One region of the Methyloceanibacter stevinii genome, then DNA from elsewhere that is predicted to be linked to it. Evidence: riboswitches for the same ligand, from Rfam matches in the RefSeq annotation. Region 1 holds a riboswitch; each other region holds the start of a gene.

The links. A riboswitch is a leader RNA that binds a small molecule or an ion and turns the genes downstream of it on or off. The one in region 1 is predicted to bind cobalamin.
Positions count from the first base shown of each region.
Region 2: it holds a riboswitch for cobalamin, as region 1 does, so the genes downstream of both, AUC70_RS05660 (HupE/UreJ family protein) here and AUC70_RS09160 (MotA/TolQ/ExbB proton channel family protein) in region 1, are expected to answer to the same signal.
Region 3: it holds a riboswitch for cobalamin, as region 1 does, so the genes downstream of both, AUC70_RS04365 (carbohydrate porin) here and AUC70_RS09160 (MotA/TolQ/ExbB proton channel family protein) in region 1, are expected to answer to the same signal.

Region 1 covers NZ_LPWE01000011.1:491,908-497,447, forward strand. Annotated here, with positions in the region: tRNA gene AUC70_RS09150 (tRNA-Met) at 735-811, shown strand; gene AUC70_RS09155 (hypothetical protein) at 913-2,130, opposite strand; cobalamin riboswitch at 2,712-2,920, shown strand; gene AUC70_RS09160 (MotA/TolQ/ExbB proton channel family protein) at 3,147-3,848, shown strand; gene AUC70_RS09165 (ExbD/TolR family protein) at 3,845-4,228, shown strand; gene AUC70_RS09170 (biopolymer transporter ExbD) at 4,233-4,649, shown strand; gene tolA (cell envelope integrity protein TolA) at 4,646-5,540, shown strand, end outside.
Region 2 covers NZ_LPWE01000010.1:363,324-371,758, reverse strand. Annotated here, with positions in the region: partial or broken gene cobN (cobaltochelatase subunit CobN) at 1-3,073, opposite strand, end outside; gene cobW (cobalamin biosynthesis protein CobW) at 3,090-4,142, opposite strand; gene AUC70_RS05665 (DUF1636 family protein) at 4,139-4,489, opposite strand; cobalamin riboswitch at 4,674-4,896, opposite strand; cobalamin riboswitch at 5,272-5,473, shown strand; gene AUC70_RS05660 (HupE/UreJ family protein) at 5,510-6,139, shown strand; gene cobU (bifunctional adenosylcobinamide kinase/adenosylcobinamide-phosphate guanylyltransferase) at 6,147-6,683, shown strand; gene cobO (cob(I)yrinic acid a,c-diamide adenosyltransferase) at 6,680-7,297, shown strand; gene AUC70_RS05645 (cobyric acid synthase) at 7,300-8,435, shown strand, end outside.
Region 3 covers NZ_LPWE01000010.1:91,046-99,480, reverse strand. Annotated here, with positions in the region: gene AUC70_RS04390 (efflux RND transporter periplasmic adaptor subunit) at 1-253, opposite strand, end outside; gene AUC70_RS04385 (response regulator transcription factor) at 424-1,077, shown strand; gene AUC70_RS04380 (ATP-binding protein) at 1,084-2,361, shown strand; gene AUC70_RS04375 (LysR substrate-binding domain-containing protein) at 2,586-3,494, opposite strand; gene AUC70_RS04370 (imelysin family protein) at 3,765-5,042, shown strand; cobalamin riboswitch at 5,313-5,522, shown strand; gene AUC70_RS04365 (carbohydrate porin) at 5,624-7,024, shown strand; gene AUC70_RS04360 (di-heme oxidoreductase family protein) at 7,205-8,435, shown strand, end outside.

The DNA of each region.
Region 1 (5,540 bases):
TCCCTCGCGCGTAAGCTGCCAGCTTTGCCGCTGACCTTTTCCTTCTTCTTCTTTCGGGGCTGCGCCCCTGGCCGTCAAGGCCAAGCCCTTGGGGCAAAAAGCGGCGGGCCGTGTAGTTCGCTTACGCTCCCGGCCCGCACCACCTCCGCCGCATTTCGGCCTGTGACAGCCTCACCCCGCTCATTGCCGCTTGGCTAGTCGGGTTGCATGCGCAACCCGCTTTTCAAGGAGGCAGAGATATGAGTGTGAGTACAAGAGATATGACTTGCGAGAGGCGAGTCGATGGGCATTTGCGAGGGAGGCTTGAGGAGCTAAGACGCCTTTGGAAGGCGTGGCAAACAGGCGACGACACTTTGGATGATCTCGCTGTCTCTCCGAATACGGCCTCGCATTCGACTTCGTTGAGGCCGGTACGTTTGATAACCAGCGAGAGGCGTATTTTCGCTGGCAACTTTCCTGGGGCGGGCCTAGCGACGAGTTCCGCTTCTTTGCAGGGCCGGACCTTTCTTGTCACCGCATCGAATACTGGTTCCTCGACTGGTTCGATGGGGCCAGCCGCGTGCTCACCGGTGAGGACGAAGCACTGTTGCTGGAACTGTGGGAGTGGTTTCAGGAAATCGGATCGACTGAGTTGTGCCAGTAAGACTGAGATTGATAAACCGAACCAAAGTGCGCTTTCAAGTAAAGTTAAAGCTTATGCTTGATTAAGAATAGTTATTGTTTATACTTTGTGGTGCGGGGTGGAGCAGTCTGGTAGCTCGCAAGGCTCATAACCTTGAGGTCAGCGGTTCAAATCCGCTCCCCGCAACCAATGTTATGCAGTAATATTTACTTTTGGCGCCCCAAAGAGGTTATTTCGTCTATGAAGTGTGAGCCTTGTGGAGGCGTCCCGAACGCTTCTGGGCGCGATCTCTAGCTGCGGGGATCGAGCGGATCTCCGCTATTCTCCATTCGTTGAGTCTGCGCCTCAGGGGTGGACCGTCGGTCGGTCTGGTCGTCGCGTTCAATCGCGTGGCCTGAGGCGACAGGGTCAAGCTTATCCGCTTCCGACAGAGCCCATTCCGCCCAAGCCTCAACGTTGATTGTGTCGCCCGTGGATGCTGCCATTCGAACAGCTTCGACATACTCCCGAATGTTCGCGGCATCCCGCCAGCAAGCGGCATCTCGAATGAGGCCATCGATGCGCGCCTTTTCCAGAGTTGCGATTCGCTCCCGCTCACGCTTCTCCGCATCCGCCTTCCGTCTGATCTCTTCCTTGCGTTCTTCTTCCTTTCTCTTGCGCTCCCACTCGGCTAGCTCTTTGAGCCACTGCCGGTGAAGCTGCTCGCCAGCAACTGCCATGCCGACGATAATTTCCACGAGTTGCTTCTCAAGAGGCCGGCCATCTTCGTCCTGCCAATCCATTACCATGCCGGGTGTCGGGGTGCGTGTGTTCGTGATGGCAAGACATAGGGACTGGGGATTCTTGGCCTTCCTTGCAAGTGGCCGACGCTGCAACCGAAGCTTACTCGGTTCATCGAGCTGAAAATCGAGACTGATATCTCCAAGCTGAACACCTAGTTGCCGAGCCTCATTCCCGCGTAACCACGGACGTGCACCTACCTTTTCAAAGGCCAGGAATAGCCCGTTCAGGAACCGCAAACGCCTTCTCTCGAAAGGTTCATCAAAGCGCGGCTTGTTCCAGAAATACGGCCGCTGGGCGCACTCTTCCCGGAGCTTTTCGTCCTTCCGTAGCAGCGCTTCTATCGAACGGTGGGCACGCGAAAAATCCCGCGGCACTGCGACTTTGCCGAGCCTGTTCCGCAGCCGCTCCGCCAGGACCTCGATACTCTCCTCCTCGCCTGTGTTGCCGGGCTCGCTGGTGAGACGAGCACGCAATTCGTCCGAAAGTTCGCCGGAGATCGTCACGCGGTTGATTGTCACCAGGTCGCGTTCCGGAAGCTGGGCACGGATGACGGGCTTCCCCGCCTGAAGCTTGTTCCAATAGCCTCTTTCCGGCACGGGAATACCCAGCTTTCGGCAATGCTTTGCTAGGGCCACGTCGGAAATACCGATCTGAGCTGCGAGCCGCTGCTTAGGCTCCGACCAGACCAGCTCATATAATTGCTTGCGTGTCAGTGTGAACGTCATCGCAGCGCCTCCGTCGTCATCACGGCACAATTCTACCCCCTTCGATTCCCGATGCATCGCTCGTTGCCGACTGGGGCGCGCGCGAGAACGTATATTCGCGACCGGTCACCGAATTGGAATAGCTGGCCGGCCCAGGGTCGTCATTCCTGCATAGTCAGCGGCAAAAAGTCGGACCAGTCGAAGCGCAACTTCGAGCACAGATTTGAGCGCGCACGGGCGCCGAGATAAGCACTCGTATTTCACTGTAAGATTTTGCGATTGATCTGCTCGACTAGCAGTTGGCGCATTACCAGACCATTCCGCGCGAGCAAGCGGCAGTGAATTGCACCCCGCCGCTCTGGTTTCGATGTCGCCGCTGTCGGTCTTTGGAGACTGACCAATGAGTTCCTGATATGTTCTGTCAGCGCTGAGCCGCTTAAGCGACCAAAGTGATGTACCTTTGGCATCATTGGTATGGCGTGGGTATGGTATCCGGCCGGCGAAGTCACAGCCCGGTCCGCGCTTCGAAGAGCCGGGTTTGTGCCGGTATTTGTGCTCTTGGGAGACGGCACGTCTCCGTTGACGGCTACAGGCGTGCCCCCCATACTCGCGTTCGTCGCGGTTCTACGGCATCGACGCGGTGCCGGAGCTAAGAGGGAATCCGGTGCGCTTGCGCCAAGCCGGAGCTGCCCCCGCAACTGTAAGCGGCCTTCTGCCGTCCAATCGAGCCACTGAATCTTCGATAGATTCGGGAAGGCGGACGTCAGGCAAAACCGCGAGCCAGGAGACCTGCCACGACGGCGTTCAACATCTTCGGGCGGGGTAGTCCGGCGGTGGTTGCGTGGCGTCTTGCCTCTGCTTCCATGTGACTGTTCGGCCCTCGTCCTCAATCAAAGGGCCGACCATGGCTGCGTCTTTCCGTGCGGCAGCGACACCCCAACGCTGCGTTTGCTCCCTTTACCCATCCCTTCGAAGGGGGCGCTTGGAGCGAACGCCGCGCATGACGACCCAGTCGCGTTGCGGCGAGGGCGCATAGCATGTTGCCGGGACTCGATATCTCGCTTGAGCACGCTGTTACGGTTCTCAGCGATTTCCTCAACAAGGGCGGGCCTGCACTTTGGGTCATTGCAGCTCTCTCGGTCGTGACCGTGGCGCTGATCTTGTGGAAGGTCTGGAGCTTCCTTCTGCAAGGGGCGTTCAGCGGCGGCGGGTTGAGTGCGCGGGCGGCTGGACTTTGGCGTCATGGAGACCACGATCAGGCGCTGGCGCTCGTGGACAAACGCCGCTCGCTTCGCGCACGGCTCGCCGCGGCTGCCATGCATGCATCGGAGGATCCGGCATTGGATGGACCGGCAGCCGAGGCTGAGACGGACCGTGTCGGCACGCGGCTGCTCACCAGCGCGAGAAGTGGGCTCCGCGTCCTGGAACTGATCGCCACGCTAGCACCGCTTCTCGGACTGCTCGGCACCGTCCTTGGCATGATCGAGGCCTTTCAGACGCTTGAGGATGCCGGTACGCGGGCCGATCCAGCTGTCTTGGCGGGGGGTATATGGGAGGCGCTTCTGACCACGGCCGCAGGCATGGCCGTCGCGATCGTGGCCATGATCGCGCTGGTCTGGTTCGAGAGCATTGTCGACGCCGTTCGTCATGACATGAGGACGGCGGCGACGGTTATCCTCCTGCGCGCCCCGGACCAGGAGGCCGAAAGTGCCTGCGGCGAAGAAGAGGTTGCGGCGTGACCAGGCTTTCGTTCGGCGAAGCAAGACGCCGTCGATCTCCCAACATGACGCCGATGATCGACGTGGTGTTCTTGCTTCTCATCTTCTTCATGCTAGCGGCTCAGTTCGGGCACGACATGGCCATGCCGCTCAAACTTGGGGGCGGCCAAAGCGCCTATCGGGGGCCGCCGCGACTGGTGGACATTGCCCCAACCACGCTCAGGCTGAATGGCGAACCGGTCTCAACCGGCCAGATCGTCGGGGGGTTGCAAGCACTGACGGAGAAGCCCAGCGACACGATCATCTTGCGCGCCCGCGACGATGCCGAGCTTCAACGGGTGATCGAGACGATGGAACTGCTCAAAGCAGGGGGATTCTCCAACTTCGTATTGTTGGAGTAGGGCGGTGCGATTCCGAGAAGCTACGCACCGCGCGCGACGGGAGAACATCTTGCCGATGATCAACGTCGTTTTTCTCCTCTTGATATTCTTCCTGCTCACGGCCCAGATCGCGCCACCGCCGCCCTTCGAAGTTGCGGCTCCGAGCGCGGACGAAACGGATCTCGCCGACGGCACGCTTGTGCTCTATCTCGGCGCCGATGGGCGGCTCGGCTTTCGCGAGGCGGTGGGCTATGAGGCTGTGCTGGCCGGTCTGCACGATGCACTGCGCGACCAGTGCGGTGGACCTTGCAGCGATGACACGCGCCCCATCGCCGTGTTGCGAGCGGATAAGTCTGTCAACGGATCGAAATTGGCAGCGCTGCTTCCGAAGCTCGCCGCGCTTGGTCTGCGCGACATCCAATTGGTGACGGTTCGCAAATGAAGCGGCTGCTTGAGGCGACGGTCTTCGTGGCCATCGCCGTCGTTCTGCATCTGGTGGTGTTTGGCTTCTATTCCGAGGCGCCGAGCGATGAGTCCGCGGGAGATGCCGGAGACGTCGTCGTATCGGTCGCGGCGGCGTCCAGCGCGCTGTCGGGGATGGTGGCCGAATGGGAGAAGCCTCCGGAACCTGTTGTGGAGGAGCCGCCTGCGGCCGTTCCAGAGCCGCAAGACAGCTCCGAACAGGAGGTAGAACGCCGGAGTAAAGTGCCGCCGGCCGAGACGGAACCGGCCGAAACCTCTGAGCCTGAATCTCCCCCGGCCGCATCGGAACCGGCTGAAACCGCTGAGCCTGAACCTCTCCCGTCCGAGAAGGCGGACACGAATACCGAGCCCGAACGTGAGGCGCCCAATGAGGTGCCCTCCGATACTCAAGAACGGCTAGAGGCGCCGAAGACGGAGACGGCCGCGCCCGTTCCTCTACCGGCACCGAGCAAAGTCTCCGAGCCAAGCGTGCCGGACAAGACACCGAGCGTGCCGGAACAGAAGCGAAGCGCGCCGGAGAAGAAGCTCAGCGGCCCGGAGCCCCAACCAAAGCAGCCCCCGGCGAAGCGGCCAGAACGCAAGACGCAAGAGCACGTAGACAAGCAACCCAAGACACGCGCTTCGAGACCAGAGCCGACGCCTGCTGGCAGCGCCAGTCGAAACGAGCCGTCGGGGGCGCCCTCGAAGCGCAAATCCTCGTCAGGACAGAGCACAAAAGAGAGTGCGACCGGCAGGGGCAGTCAAAGCCAGCGCGCCGCTGGCGCCAAGCAAGAAAGCGAAAGCGCCGGCCGGAGCAAGACCAGGTCGCGGCCGGCAACAGTCTCCAAGTCGAGCGCGCGCAGCCTCATCG
Region 2 (8,435 bases), on a different contig from region 1:
GCCGCGCGCGCCATGGCGCATCATGCCTTCGATGAAGGACGGGCTGATCGCGCGTGCGCGAACAATCCGGGCCAAGGCCTGCGGCAGCGGACGTGCCCTGGGTGCGTCAGGGTTGGTCGTGTCGAGCACGACCAGGTCGGGACTAGCGCCGAGTGCGCGCGCCGCGGCGGCAAATCCGCCGAGATGGGCGACGTCTTCCGAGCCTTCGAGGATGTCCCGCGTCGGGTCGTCGCTCACATGCACGAGAAGGTCGGCCGCCGCCACGCGGTCGGCGAAGGCGCCGCGCCGGGGAGTGCCCATTCCCTCGGCGCCGCCATAGACGTGCGATGTGGCGGCGAGATAGGCCGCGCTCAAGGCGTCGTCCGACACGCTCTCGGCGCTCTCGGACCCGAGCAAGTCTTCGATCCCCGCGCCATAGGCCCCTGGCGCATTGCCGAAGATGCGCGCAGGCGCGGCGTTGCCTTCACCGGCGGCCGCAGCGGCCAGCGGGTTTTCCTCTGCATCTTCGTCGCGCGCGGCCACGAGTTTCACGGCGGCGTCCAAGAGGGCGATCTGCGCCGGGAAGAGGTCGCGAAACAGTCCCGAGATGCGGAAGGTCACGTCGACACGCGGCCGTCCCATCGCGGCTGGCGGCAGAACTTCGACGCCGGTGACGCGGCCGGTGGCGGGATCCCAGACCGGCCGGCAGCCCATCAGTGCAAGGCCTTGCGCGATCTCCTCGCCGCCGGTCCGCAATGTCGAACTGCCCCAAAGGTCGATCACAAGCGAGCGGGGCATTTCGCCGTGGTCCTGCATATACCCCCGAACGATCTCGCCGGCCGCCCGCGATCCTAGCTCCATGGCTGTGTGGGTGGGCAGAACGCGCGGATCGGCCGTATAGAGATTGCGCCCCGTCGGCAGCACGTCGCGGCGTCCCCGCGCCGGCGCACCGGCAGGCCCGGGCTTCACGCGCTTGCCGTCGAGTGCATCGAGCAGCGCGGCGCGCTCCGTCCCCGCGCAAGCCAGCCAATTGGAATCGTCCGTATGCGCATCGCGCCCGAACACGTGCAGCCCGTCCTTGACCGCAAGATCCTTCAGATCGCACAGCCAGGTATCGATCTTGCGCAAGGCCTCCTGCTCGCACTCACCCTGGGCAAGGCCGGCCTCGGCGGCGAGGCCCGTCTCTTTTGCCTTGTCCACGATGAGGAGAGCGAGTCGGTCGCGACGCCGCGTGTCGAGTCCGTCGGCAATCGCATATTCATCGACGAGTTGCTCCAGCTCGAGCGCCGCGCCGGACATCTCCGTGCCCGTGAGCGGAGGTGGCAGGTGGCCGATGGTCACGGCCGCGACGCGCCGCTTGGCCTGCGCCGCCTCGCCAGGATTGGAGACGATGAAGGGATAGAACACAGGCAAGGCGCCCAGCACGGCTTCCGGGAAGCAGGATGAGGTCAGCGCAACGGCGTGCCCGGGAAGCCACTCGAGCGTGCCGTGCGCGCCCAGATGCAGCGCCGCATGGGCGCCGATCTCATGCTGCAGCCATAGGCCGAAAGCGAGTAGCGCGTGGCGGGGCGGCAGCGCCGGATCGTGATAGTCCGCGCGCCGCTCCGTGGTCTTGCCCCGGTCGGGCGGAAGCGCGGCGACGACATTGCCGAACCGGGCCGCCTTGAAGCGGAAGGCGCCGTCGCGAAATCCGGGTCGTCTTCCGGCGCACCCCATGCCTCGCGCATGGTCGCGCCGACGCACTCTGGAAGCGCCGCGAGTAAGCGCTCGTAGTCCTCGAGGGTCAGGGCCAGCCCGGCAGCCGGATCGGTGAGACGGGCCAGAAGGGCGCGGGAGTCCTCCGGAATATTTTCAACCGTGTATCCAGCGTCCCCGAGATCCGATAGGCAGGCCAGCACGCTCGCGGGCACGTCGAGCCCCACGGCATAGGCGGCCCGTCCGCCGGCGCGGGATAGTCCGGCAGCACGATTGCCAGCTTGCGATCCGCGCGCGGCGTGTGCCGGAGACGGACGAGCTTCGCGATCTTGTCGGCGACGGCCTCGATGCGATTGGGTTCGGGCCTGCTGACGAAACCTTCAAAGCCGAGCGCATCGTCTCTGTCGCGCTTGTCCTTGAAGCCGAGCGTGCCGATCAGGACGCGCCCGTCGAGCTCCGGCAGCACCACGTGCATGGACAGGTCCGACGGTCCGAGACCGCGCGGGTTGGAGGCCCAAGCCTCGCGCCGCGTATTGGCGACGATCGCTTGCAGCACCGGTGCGTCGCATCCGTCGAACACACCATCGCCGGCGGCAAAGGCTGTCGTCGTCACGATCACCGAAGGGTCGAGCCGTTCGAAGGCGTCGCGCACGAAGGCGATCGCATCCGGCGCTTTCAGGCTGGGGACGAAGAGCGGGACGGGATTGAGCCCGCGCGCTTCCAGCGCACTGCAGAGCGCATCGATTGGCCCCGTGTCCGCGGCAAGCAGCGAGGCGCGATAGAAAAGAATCGGAACGACGGCGTCCCGCTCCCGGCCCGGCGTAAGTTGGGAATCGAGGCCGGTCACGCCTGTGCCGCGCCGGTAGGCGCCCATGCGCGGAAAGGTTTGCGGCGCCGGCGCTTCGATCGCGGCGCCGCCAAGACGGGCCAGCCGCCGCAACAGCGCGCGCAGGTTCGCCGAACCGCCCTCGCGGAAATAGGCCAGAAGAGTCTGCAGCTCGGCTTCGTCCAGCGTCGACTGCTCGAACAGGCGCGGGTCGTCCCGGTCCTCGCCCGGCAGGATGGCCAGGGCGATGCCGCGCTCGCGGGCGAGGGCGGACAGCCTCTCGACGCCGTAGCGCCACCAATCGAGCCCGCCCAAGAGCCGGACCACGATCACCTTGGCGTGCCGGGCGACGGTCTCGATCCACAGATCGGTGGACATGGGATGGCGCAGGTCGCGCAAATGCGCGAGCCGCACGGACGGCACCTGTTCGCGCTCGTGCGTATACGCGGCCGCGAGTCCCGAGAGGTCGCTGTCGGTGAAAGACAAGACCGCGATGTCGCCAGGCGTTTGGCCCAGGTCGATCGGCTCGGCGATGTCGTCGAGCGTCGCGCTGCTTGTCTGCAGGAGGTGCATCCGAGGGTCCTATCGGTTACCCGGCCAGGGCTTCGTGCCCGGCCAAAGATCTGGCCACCGCTTCGCGGTCGAGGCCTTTCAAGCCGATCACGACGACCTTGCCTTGGCGATCCTCGGCCTGGTCCCAGGGGCGGTCGAAATAGTGGGTCACGCGCGGACCCACCGCCTGGATCAGCAGCCGCATCGGTTTGCCCGTCACGGCGGCGAAGCCCTTCACGCGCAAGATATCATGTGCCTCGGCCAAATCGGCGATGCGCTTCGCGATGTCTGCGGGATCGGCGACCTCTGCGATCGGAACCACGAACGTATCGAAGTCGTCGTGGTCGTGGTCCTCTTCGCTGTCATGGTGGGTCATGCGGTTTTCGATGTCGTCCTCCGCGCCGATGCCGAGACCAAGCAGGGCCGTGGCGTCGACCTTCCCTTCCGACACGGTCACCACACCGATGCCGCGCGGGAGAGCGTCGGTCACCGTCTTCATAGCGCGCTGCAGCCCGTCCGTGTCGAGCAGATCGCGCTTGTTCAGGACAATCAGATCGGCACAGGCGATTTGATCCTCGAAGACCTCCTCAATGGGGTCGTCATGATCGAGCGCATCGTCGGCGGCGCGCTGTGCCGAGAGCGCTTCGATGTCGGCGGAGACCTGACCGTCAGCCAGCGCCGCCCCGTCAACGACCGCCACGACCCCGTCCACTGTGACGCGGTTCTTGATCGCCGGCCAGTGGAAGGCCTGGACCAGGGGCTTGGGCAGCGCGAGACCGGAAGTTTCGATGACGATGTGGTCGACCGGCGGCTCGGCCGCCAGGATCTCGTCGAGCGCGGGCACGAACTCGTCTGCAACCGTGCAGCACAGGCAGCCATTGGCCAGTTCGACGATGTTCTCCTCGCTGCAGTTCTCGTCGCCGCAGCCTTTGAGGATCTCGCCGTCAATACCGACGTCACCGAATTCGTTGACGATCACGGCCAGACGCCGCCCGCCCGTGTTGGCGAGCACGTGCCGGATGAGCGTGGTCTTTCCCGAGCCGAGAAAGCCGGTCACGATCGTGCAGGGAATGCGGGCGACAGAATTCATTCGAAATCCTCCGGAATGGGGCCGAGTACGAGGGGTGGAACACGGGCGACGAGGCCGCCCTTCAGGGCTTCGGGCCGGCCCCTCCAGGGCAAAAGTCCGTCATCGGACTCCGCGAGAAGCATCGCGCCGTCGATGAGAGCTGTCGCATCGTCCGGGGCGGTCAAGTCACCGAAGACATAAGTCCAGCTGTCTTTCTTCCGCATCGCGGCACTGAGCGAGCGGCGGCAATTGGCAAGGCATTCGACCTGGCGGACCGTAACACCCGTCCCGTGCGCGCCTCGGCGGTGGCCTCGGCGAGCAGGAGCCCCGCGCGTGGTCCATCGCCGACCTCGCCCGGCTTGCGGCAGGTCACGCAGACATAGACGGTCGGCCCTTCCGGGGCCTTGGCGGCAGTGCCCTTGGCGTCTAGGGGAGTTGTCACCCTGATAAATCCCTCGGCGATCTCAAGCGAAAGCCACAGCAGACAGGGTGCAAGTCGGCCCAGATTCGGGCCGGACGAAGATCCAACCGTCGCAGAGGCACCCCGCCCGGCTGACGACTAGATCGACGGCAGGTCTCCTGGCTTCGCGGGTCTCTCCCTTCGCCGCCTTCCCGGGTCGACCCCAGTGGCGATGGCTCGGGCGCCCAAGACCGGTATCGAAACCGTTCCGTGGGCTCGCCGCTTACAGTTGCGGGGGCAGCCGCGGATTTGGGACATCCCCATACCGCGTTCCCTGTTCGCTCGAAATGAGCAACCGTCGATCAGGCACATAAGGGCTCCGGGCGTGTGTTTGTCAATGCGGGCCTTGCCCCGCTCGCCCTTGCCTAGTTCACCCTTGGGTCGCCGTGTTGAGAAAAGCACGTAATACGAGTATTATGCCACCATAAACAACCTATGGAGGATGCCCGCATGCCCACCTACCGGAAGAGGAAGGGGAGCGATACCTGGCACTGGTGCAGGAACTGCTCGCAATGGCCGACAAGCGACTATGACGAGGTCACCACATCCGGCCGGCCAAAGTCGGGAGAGCTTCACAACGAGTGCCGGTCAAAGGAAAGAGACGGCGACTGCCGTCAATAGCCCCCCTAACTCAGCCGCCCTACCCCCACACGGCGTCACGAGCTTGGTTGCGGCGCATGCGAACGTCGCTATAGTCGGGGCGCCGATGGTTTCCGCATGAGGCGGATACAAGAAGGGAATACGGTGAGGGTCATTACCCAATTCCGTGGCTGCCCCCGCAACTGTAAGCGGAGAGCGCCCCTCCTCAGGCCACTGGAGCCACCGCTCCGGGAAGGTGGAGGGGATGCGCAGACCCGCGAAGCCAGGAAACCTGCCGCGGCGCAAACCTTGAACCGCGCCCTCGGGTGGAGGGCGCAAGGGGGATCATATGACCCGTTCTTCACTCCAGCGCACCGCGTTTTTGGCGCTCGCCGCGCTTGTGCTCACCGCAGCGCCGGCCTCGGCGCATCACGCGATGGGCGGCGTCTTGCCGTCGACCTTCGCCCAAGGCTTCCTTTCCGGCCTCGCTCACCCTGTGATCGGGCTTGACCATCTCGCCTTTCTCATCGCCGTGGGTGTTGCGGTTGGCGTCGGCGGTCTCAATCTCGGCCTGCCCGTTCTCTTCGTCGGGGCATCAGCCATCGGTGTCGGCATCCATGTCGGCGGGTTCCAGATGCCCGGCGCCGAACTGATCGTGGCTCTGTCCGTGGTAATTGCCGGCGTTGTGCTTGCCGGTGGCCGCGCCCTTCCGCTGGCCGCCTGGACGGTGCTGTTCGGCATTGCCGGCCTGGCTCATGGCTATGCCTATGGCGAGTCGATCTTCGGGGCGGAGTCGACGCCGCTTGTGGCCTATCTGCTCGGTCTCGTGATCATCCAGAGCGCGCTTAGCGTCGGTGTCGCCATGCTCTTCCGCATGCGCTCCCCGTCCGTCTCGGCCATTGCGCCCCGTCTGGCCGGCGCCGTGGTCGTCGGCATCGGTCTTGCGACGCTGCTCGGGCAGATCATCCCCAGCGCATAGCGGTTCAATGTCAGGTACCGATCTCGAGGACGAGGGGATCACCTTCGTCCTCGGGGGCGCCCGCTCCGGAAAGAGCCGTTTCGCCGAGAGCTTCGTCACCAGTCTGCCCCGCCCATGGGTCTATATCGCCACGGCCGAAGCGCATGACGACGAGATGGCGGTGCGTATCGCCGAGCACCGGGCCCAGCGTGAAGCCGGTTGGCAGACTCTCGAGGCGCCCCACGATCTGCACGACGCCATAGGCGCGGCACCCAAGGGAGCCGTCGTGCTGGTGGACTGTTTGACCTTGTGGCTCTCCAATATCATGCACGGTCCCTACGATATCGAACACGCGATGACGGAACTGGAGCAGGCTTTGCACGCCCGCGAGAGCGCCACCGTGCTCGTCTCGAACGAAGTGGGTCTGGGGCTGGTGCCGGAAACGCCGCTGGGGCGCGCGTTCCGGGACGCGCAAGGGCGTCTCAACCAGCGCGTTGCCGCCATCGCCAGCCGGGTGATCTTCGTGGTCGCCGGGCAACCTCTCGTGGTGAAAGGAAGCACATGACCAAGTCGGTCGATGAAAAAGACCTTGAGCGCCATCGCGCCAAGATGGCGAACCGCAAAAAGGCGCAGGATGCCGAAGTTGCCGAGAAGACCGTCGAGAAGGGCCTCCTGATCGTTCACACCGGAACGGGCAAGGGCAAGTCGACGGCGGCTTTCGGTCTTGCCTTACGCATGATCGGCCGGGGCAAACGCGTCGGCATCGTGCAGTTCGTCAAGGGCGCCTGGCACACGGCGGAGCGCGATGCGCTTGAGCGTTTCGGCGATCAGGTCGCCTGGTATTCCATGGGCGAAGGCTTCACCTGGGAGACCCAGGATCTGGAACGCGATATCGCCGCGGCGGAGCGTGCTTGGGCCAAGGCGGTCGAGCTGATGGACGACCCCAGCTTCGGCCTCGTCATTCTCGACGAGCTGAACATCGCCCTGCGCTACGACTATCTGCCGTTCGACGAAGTCGTGGCCACGCTGAAGGCGCGACGCCCGGACCTCCATGTGATCGTGACGGGGCGCAACGCCAAACCGGCACTGATCGAAGCCGCGGACCTCGTCACGGACATGACGCTGGTGAAGCACCATTTCGCCGCCGGGGTGAAGGCGCAAGCCGGCATCGAATTCTAGCGATGACCGCCCGCGCGCTCATGTTTCAGGGCACGGGCTCCGATGTGGGCAAGTCCCTGATCGTGGCCGGGCTGGCGCGCGCACTCGTGTCCCGTGGACTGAAGGTCTTGCCCTTCAAGCCGCAAAACATGTCGAACAATGCGGCCGTCACCCTCGATGGGGGTGAGATCGGGCGGGCACAAGCGCTGCAAGCGCGCGCGGCCCGCGAGACCCCAAGCGTCACAATGAACCCGGTTCTGCTCAAGCCGCAAAGCGAGGTCGGCGCGCAGATCATCGTGCGCGGCCAGGTTTACGGAAAGGCCAAGGCCGCGGACTACCAAGCGCTCAAGCCCGAGCTCATGGACGCGGTGCAGGATAGCTTCGCCCTTCTCAAGGACGAGGCGGACATCGTTCTGGTGGAAGGGGCGGGCAGCGCCTCCGAAGTCAATCTCCGCGCAAACGACATCGCCAATATGGGCTTTGCGCGTGAGGCTGACGTGCCGGTCGTTCTCATCGGCGACATCGACCGGGGCGGCGTCATCGCCAGTCTCGTGGGGACCAAGGCCGTGCTCGCCCCCGACGATGCCGCGATGATCCGCGGGTTCCTCGTCAACAAGTTCAGAGGCGACCCGTCTCTGTTCGCGGACGGCATGGTGCGCATCGCAAGAGAGACCGGCTGGGAGCCGCTCGGCCTCATTCCATTTTTCGCGGGCGCAAGAGCCCTGCCGGCCGAAGACGCTCTGGCGCTCGAGCAGCAACAGGCGGCCAAGACGGATGCGACGCTGAAGGTAGCCGTGCCGGTGCTACCCCATATCGCCAATTTCGACGACCTCGATCCGCTCGCCGCCGAGCCGGCCGTCGAAGTCGTCCGTATACGGCCTGGCGAGGCGCTGCCAGGGGATGCGCAGCTTGTCATCCTACCGGGCTCGAAAGCGACGCTGTCCGACTTGCGCGTTCTTCGCGACGCCGGGTTCGACATCGATATCGAGGCTCATCTGCGCCGGGGCGGGTCGGTGCTCGGGCTTTGCGGCGGTTATCAGATGCTGGGGCGGGTCCTGCGCGATCCGGAGGGGATCGAAGGGGCGCCGGGAGAAGCCGAAGGCTTGGGCCTCCTCGATATCGAGACGACGCTCTCGGGAGATAAGCGCCTCGAGCCGGC
Region 3 (8,435 bases), on a different contig from region 1:
GCTGTCCGGGGAGCACATGGACCTGGGTCAGGGTTCCCGAGAAAGGCGCCGTCGCGACGATGCGCGAATTGACGGGCGGAACGACGGTTCCAGGAAGCGTCGCCAAGGTTTCAGCTTCGGCGGGCCGCACGGACTCGACCTTGATGTCGAGGCGGCGCACCTGATCGGCTGACAGGGTCACGGTCTTGGTTTCAGCTGACGCTGCACCAACCGTAACCGCCGCAAAAATGATGACGCACGTCAAAGGCAACACGCGCATAGCTTGCTCCGTCCTGGCCGCGAATGTGCCGGCCAACGACAGGGCTACAGGCGCTACCTGAAACCAACCTGAACGGAACCTTGCAGGGACCTGACAGGGCTTTTCAGGTTCCTTTCAGGTGGCTCGTGCTAGAAGCGTGACGCACACGGAGCGAGAGGAACCCCATGCGCATCCTGCTGGTCGAGGATGACAACGAAATTGCCAAAAGGCTGATGTCCGGTCTGTCCCAGGCCGGCTTTACGGTCGAGCGCGCGGACAACGGCACGGACGGCTATACGATGGGTCTCGACGAGGAATACGCGGCCGCCGTTCTCGATCTCGGCCTGCCGGAAATGCAGGGTATCGACGTCCTCAAACGCTGGCGTTCCGCGCACCGTGCCCTCCCGGTGCTGATCCTGACCGCGCGCGGCACCTGGGCGGAAAAGGTGGAAGGCCTGAACGCCGGCGCCGACGACTACGTGACAAAGCCCTTTCATGTGCCCGAGGTCGCCGCACGGCTGCGCGCACTAGTCCGCCGCGCATCGGGGATCGCAAGCGCAGTGTTGACCCATCGGGGAATCGAGCTCGATGCCGGATCGGGCAGCGTCTTGCTCAACGGAACGCCCGTTAAGCTCACGGCGCGCGAGATGAAGATGCTGACTTATTTCCTGCATCGTATCGGCCGGATCGTTTCGCAAGCGGAACTGGCCGAGCACCTTTATGCGCTCGAGGACAGCCGGGAATCGAACACCATCGAAGTGTATGTCAGCCGCCTCCGCCGAAAACTCGGGGCGAACTGCATCACGACGGTCCGCGGCCTCGGCTACAGGATGGATTAGACCGTCATGACGAGCCTCAAGAGCAGACTCATCCTTGCCGCCTCGTTGTGGATCGCCCTCGGTACGATCGGCGCGGGCCTGGTTCTGTCCGCGATCTTCAAACATCACGTGACCACACAGTTCTACGACGAGCTGCATGTGCATCTCGACGAGTTGCAGCGGCTCGCCGAGTTTCACCAGGACGGTAGCCTGCATCTGCAGCGCAACCTCAGCGACCCGCGCTACGACGTTCCGCTCTCCGGTTTCTACTGGGAAGTCCAAAAGGACGGCAAAGTGCTCGCGCGCTCGGCGTCGCTCGAAGGCCCGCCGCTGAGCATGCCGCCCGATGCGCCGAACGATATCGGCGTGCACAGCCACGTCATCGAAGGACCGACGGGAGCCCTAATCGCGGTGGAGAAGGCCGTATGGGAAGATCCCGGCGAGAGGCCGGACCGCTTCATCATCGGCACGGACGAACGTCATCTCGACGCCGTGGTGGCGAGCTTCAACAAAACGCTCTCCATGTCGCTGGCCGCATTCGGCCTGTCGCTCGTAGGAGCCGCGGCGCTTCTCATCCTGTATGCGCTCAAGCCGATGCGGCAATTGCGGACGGCTCTGCAGAGTGTCCGCTCCGGACATGCCAGCCAGCTGAGCGGTCAGTTCCCGACGGAGGTCGTGCCGCTCGTGGATGACCTCAATCGGTTGCTCACTTCGACAGGCGACTTGATCCAGCGTGCCCGCACCCAGGCGGGCAACATGGCCCATGGTCTGAAGACACCGCTCGCCATAGTGACGGACGAAGCCTATCGGCTGGGCGACCAAGGCCAGGATCAGGCCTCCTCGACGATTCTCGGTCAGTGCCGGAAGATGCAGTCCCATATCGACTATCAGATCGCGCGTGCGCGCGCCGTCGCCATGCGCTCGACCCCTGGCGTCGTCGCCGATCCTCGGAAGGCGGCCCTCGAAGTCGCCTCGGCCCTGGAGCGCCTCTACAAGGGCGAGTCGGTCGCGATCGAGGTTGATGTGCCGGAGGGGCGCCGCCTGGCCTGCGATCCCGCCGACCTCAACGAGATGTTGGCCAACCTGGTCGACAATGCCTGCAAGCACGCCAGATCGACGGTGAGAATCGCTTGTATCGGCGGCGATGCGACGGGAATGACGGTCGAGGACGACGGGCCCGGCCTCCCGCCGGAAGCGCGTGAAGTCGTCTTCAACATCGGTGAACGCTGGGACTCTCGCGCGGCCGGATCCGGATTAGGCTCGCGATCGTCCGTGACTTGGCGCGCCTCTACGGGGGCGACGTGACGCTGAAGGATTCGCACCTCGGCGGCCTCCGGGTAGATCTCGTCCTGCCCCAGGAATGTTGAATCAGACCCGTAGCCTCAAATGTGCTTCGGTCTGTCCCGGGTTCAGAGGTACCCCGCGGCCGGCACGCCCACGAAGCTCCTTACAGACTACTCCCCCTAGCAAGTTGGCCGCTTCGACATACGGGCCATAGCGCCGGAGGACGGGTCTTCGATGCCATATCTTTAGAGTTCCTGGGCGAGGAGCGAGAACTCGCCGCGCAGCCATTGATGACACTCGTCCCGGTCATAGCTTGTGTGCCACAGGAGCCGCACCGGAAAGGTCACAGGTTCAATGGGTTGTGCGATCCGCGAGAGGCCGAACTGACGCTCCAGCAGGCTCGCGAGCGAGGCCGGGAGCGTGAGCAGGGCATCGCTGTTGAGCGTGGCCATGACGCCCACAAGCGCGGAGGAGACCTGCGACGTTCGCCGGATGTCGTGCCCCGCCTGCGCCAGCCGGTCTGCGAGCCCCTGGAACCCCGGGAGGGAGTGGACGGCCACATGCTCCGCGGCGGCGAAGGCTTCGCCGTTCGGGCGCCGCTTGGAGAACGGGTGCCCCGGCCGCGCCAGGGTTGCCAGTTCGTCGTCGAAAAGCTTGGCGGCGCGCACGTCCGGCGCCTCGGCGCTCTCGCCCATGATGTCGATGACGAAGTGGCAGCGCGCGTTGCGCAACTCGTCGATGATCGACTCCATGTTGGACGACGTCCAATCGACCCGGACGCTCGGCGCGCCCTCCTGCAAGCGCTTGCGCAGGGGCTCGATGAGGATCAATTCACCGGCCTCGCTGGAGGCTGCGGCAAACGCGCGCATCGTCAGTGACGGGTCGAACGGCTTGTTGGGACGAAGCAGGCTCTCCATGCCCGCGAGGATCACGTGGACCGTCGGCGCGAGTTCCTGAGCCCGAGCGGTTGGAACAAGCCTCTGCCCGGCGCGCACGAAAAGCTCATCGTCAAACAATTCCCGCAACTTAGCCAAGGCATGGCTGATGGCGGAGGCGCTGCGCCCGAGCCGTTCGGCGGCACGTGTGACGCTGGCGTCGACCAGCAGTGCATCGAGCGTCACGAGCAGATTGGCGTCGACTTCCTTAAGATGCATATCATTCAACTATTATCATGAAAACTGTTCACTTCATTCATGATAGGGCCCCCCGTAGGGTTCTGGCAAGACATTCGGCCGCCCAGCCCGAGTGTCTGAAGTGTTTCAGCCCGAGCCGAAACGCTTCCTCATCTCAGCCTTGCGGCGGCCCACGGTCCCTGGCCGCTGGGCCGTCGCATCTTTCGCCCTTGTCATAGACAAAAGCGATTGAAATTGGTGATTTTAGATAGAAAACGACCGGCGAGTCGTAGCAACTTGAGAGGGAGTTCGATGTTTCGAGGACTAAAGACGATGGTGCCGGCGGCTGTCCTGGCGTTTGGCTGTTACGTCTCGCCCGCGCTGGCCGATAGCCCTAAGGACGTTTTGAAGAACTACGCCGACATCGCGCAGGCCGGATACGAAGATTCGCTTGAGACTGCCAGGACGATGCAGCTCGCGATCGACGACTTCCTGGAGAGCCCGACGGAGTCGAATCTGCGGGCCGCCCGCGCCGCCTGGATCGCCGCGCGCCCGTCCTACATGCAGACCGAGGCCTACCGTTTCGGCAACCCGATCGTCGATGATTGGGAAGGCAAGGTGAATGCCTGGCCGCTGGACGAAGGTCTGATCGACTACGTCGCCGAGGTTTATGGCGACGAGTCGCCCGAGAACGAACTCTACGTGGCCGACGTGATCAAGAACGTCTCCCTGTCGCTCGGCGGCAAGAAGATCGACACCTCGAAGATCACGAAGGCGCTGCTTTCCGACACGCTGCAGGAAGCGGGCGGTGTCGAGGCGAACGTGGCCACGGGGTATCACGCGGTCGAGTTCCTGCTTTGGGGACAAGACTTGAACGGCACGGAGCCCGGCGCCGGCGAGCGTCCCGCGTCCGACTACGATCTGAAGAATTGCTCCAACGGCAATTGCCAACGGCGCGCCGAGTACCTGAGCACCGTCACCCAACTCCTGATCGACGATCTGCAGTGGATGGCCGATCAGTGGAAAGAAGGCGGCGATGCGCGCAAGGCCGTCATGGATGCAGGCGATGAAGGCGGTCTGACCGTCATCATGACCGGTCTCGGCAGCCTGTCTTATGGCGAGCTGGCCGGTGAACGCATCAAGCTCGGCCTGATGGTGCACGACCCGGAAGAGGAGCATGACTGCTTCTCCGACAACACCCATGCCGCACACTTCTTCGACGCGCTCGGCATCCACAATGTCTACACGGGCCGTTATCGCCGTGCCGACGGCTCCGTCGTTTCGGGCCCAAGCGTCTCGGATGTGGTCAAGGCCAAGGATCCGAAAGTAGACGCCGAAGTGATGGCCGCGCTCGATGCCACCATGGACGCGATGAACACGCTCTATCTGCGTGCTCTGACCACCGAGAACTACGATCAGATGATTGGTGAGGGGAACGACGAGGGCAACAAGGTCGTCCAGGACGTGGTCGACGCTCTGCTCGTTCAGACCAAGGCGATCGAGCGGGCCGTGGCAACGCTGGATCTGAAAGCCATCGAGTTCGAGGGATCGGACAGTCTCGATGCGCCTGAGAAGGTGGGAGCTGAATAAACCAAACAGTACGGTCGGCAATAGTTGAAGAGAAATCAGCTGCTGCGACGTCAATCGATCTTGAGAAAAGATGACTCGGAATGTTGTATTTTACGCATTCCGAGTCGGATCAACGGCGCAAACGGCGAGAACGATCAAAGAGACCAAAACCGAGCCTTTGGGGGGCTGATCAAATGAAGCAGGACAGGGGGCGTTGCTCTTTTGCAACGCAAGCCACGATAGAGAGGCGCAACGCAAGTGCCTCGATTGACAATATTTCGGCCACACTCCAACGTGAACGCGTTGAAGGTTCCTCGAAGACTCGTTCCGAGAGGATGAAAAGGGAACACGGTGTGTGCCTCTATGGCGCCGAAGCCGTGGCTGCCCCCGCAACTGTGAGCGGTGAGCTCGCTGCCAATCGTGACCACTGGGCAACCGGGAAGGTCGGGCAGAAAGCGATGAACCGTGAGCCAGGAGACCTGCCTTCGACCGTGACAGGGCTGATGGGCGAACGGGGGTGTTCGCACATTGTCGGGATCTTCCGCCGGAATTCTCCGAAAGCGCTGACGCGATTTTTTAGTCACTCGGCTTCGGAGGGAAGAATGTCCGACACACAGAATTCTCCACGCGCGTTGCGCGTTCCTACAGGCTTTCAAATCGGCAAGGGGCTGCGCGCTGCGGCGTTCGGTGCGCTCGCACTCGTCCTTGCGCCGGCCGCGGCCAACGCCGCCTGCGAGATCCCGGAAGATCCGTTCGACCAGTTTGCCTCAGGGGCCAACGGAAAGCTCGACTTCATCGATGGCGCTAAGGGCGGCATGACCGGGTCGCTGAACAACACGGGCATCGACATTGGCGGCGCCTACGTCGCCGAGCCGTTCTACAATTGGGGCGGCACCGACGAGGGCGGCGAGTATCAAGGTGTGCTCGAGCTCTACGTCAATGCCGATATGAAGAAGCTCGGTCTGTGGGACGGTCTTTGCTTCCACGCCAACGGCTACCAGATTCACGGCAACTCCATCACAGGCTCCAATATCGGCTCCCTGATGCCGGTCAGCAGCTTCGAGGCGAATGACGCGACGCGCCTGTTCGAGATCTGGTTCGAGCAGTTCCTGTTCAACGATACGGTTTCGGTGAAGGTCGGTCAGCTCGCGGCGGACGCTGAGTTCTTCTTCGCCGAAGGCGGTGGCTACTTCATCAACGGCACGTGGGGTTGGGCGCCGATCGCGGCCGAAAACAACCCCGGCGGCGGCCCGGCCTACCCGCTGGCTACGCCCGGCGTTCGTGTCGCTGTTACGCCGACGGAGCAAACCAGCCTGATGGTCGGCGTCTACAACGGTAATCCGGCACCGGACTGCGCTGCGGACGATCCGCAAGTGTGCAACAACGACGGTCTGGACTTCGGTCTGCGGGATCGTACGCTCTTGATGGCGGAAGGCGCCTACAGCTATTCGCTGGCGGGCGGTGAACTACCGGGTTCGATCAAGGTCGGTGGTTGGAACCACTTCGGGGACTTCAACCACATCTATACCGATGTGGGCGGCAACCCCATCGCGATCTCCGGCAAGGACGGCAAGCCGCTGGACAACGATTACGCTCTCTATGTGATCTTGGATCAGCTTCTGTGGCACGCGCCGGGTACGGAAGAGGGGCAGGGCCTTGGCTTCTTCACCCGCTTCGCCGGAGCGCCGGACGATCGCAACTATGTCGATTTCTACTTCGACGTGGGTGTGACCATGACGGGCATGATCCCGGGCCGTCCGAACGACGCACTGGCCATCGGTTATGCCTATTCGAGCATTTCCGATCAGGCGCAGGCGTTCAACGTTACCAATGGTGATCCGGCCGGCGAGGGCTACGAGGCCTTGATCGAGATCGCTTACACCATGGAGGTCATCGACGGCTGGACGTTGCAGCCGGACTTCCAGTACATCATGAACCCGGATGGCGGCGTAGAAGCCGACAATGCAACGGTCATTGGCGCTCGCAGCACGTTCGCGTTCTAGAAAGGTGGGCGCGTGAACACAGTACGGTTCACGCCTTCTCAGAGTCAGTCGACCCCGACAGCACCGTCAAGTCACGCGAAAGCATGGCTTGGCGGTGTCGTTCTTGTTGGGGCCTGCGTACCGCTGCTGGCGGGCCTCGTATTGTACGCGCGCTCGGCTGGCGGAGCGGGGGCACCCAACGTGCCCGTGCCGGCAATCGATTTCACAAAAGCCGAGCCGGGCGAAGACCGGCCGGGCGGCGGCGCCACCTCCCGTGCCGCGACCGACACCGCCAATGCGTTTTCGCAATCATCCGGCAATATGGGTTTCCGCAAGGAACTCGACTTCAAAATCGGGAACAGCATTTTCCGGCGGCATTGGGTTTCGGCGCCCGCCTCCACCGATGCCTCGGACGGTCTCGGACCGCTGTTCAATGTGCGGGGCTGCCAGGACTGCCACCTCAAAGACGGACGCGGCCATCCTCCGCTCGCTTCGAACACGCCGGGGCCGACGGCATCGCTCCTGTTCCGGCTCTCGGTGCCCGCCAAGACCGATGACGAGAAGGCGCTTCTCGCCTCCGGCAAGGTGACGGTGCTGCCTGACCCTGTCTACGGCGGGCAATTGCAGGACATGTCGATCCAGGGCCACGACGCCGAGGGCGCCGTCAAAGTGTCCTACGAGGAGAAAGAAGTTTCGCTCGCGGACGGCGAGACAGTCTCGTTGCGCGCGCCGCACTACGAACTGACCGGACTCAACTACGGTCCCATCAGCCCGGACGTGATGGTGGGTCCACGCATCGCACCGCCGATGATCGGGCTCGGACTGCTCGAGGCGGTTCCGGAAGAGCAGATCAAGGCCAACGCCGACCCGGATGATGCGAACGGGGACGGCATTTCGGGCCGTCCGAACCGGATGTGGTCCAAGCTGCATGACAAGGAGATGCTGGGCCGTTTCGGCTGGAAGGCGAATGTGCCGACCATCGTCGAACAGAACGCCGATGCGTTTTCCGGTGACATCGGTATCTCGACAACGCTGCATCCGAGCGGCGCCGGCGAATGCACCGAGAGGCAGACATCGTGCATCGACGCGCCGTCCGGCAACTCGCCCAAATACCAGAACGTGGAAGTGGGCGACGAGCTATTCGATCTGATGACGTTCTACACGCAGAACCTGGCGGTACCGCCGCGCCGGAACGTGGACGCGCCCGAGGTGCTGAAGGGCAAAGAGCTTTTCTACAAGGTCGGCTGCGCTCAATGTCACCAGCCCAACTTCACGACCGGCGACGTGCCCGAGCAGACACACCTGTCGAACCAGCTCATCTGGCCGTACACGGACATGCTGCTCCACGACATGGGCGAGGGGCTGGCGGACGATCGGCCGGACGGCAAAGCGACGGGGAGCGAATGGCGCACGCCGCCGCTCTGGGGTATCG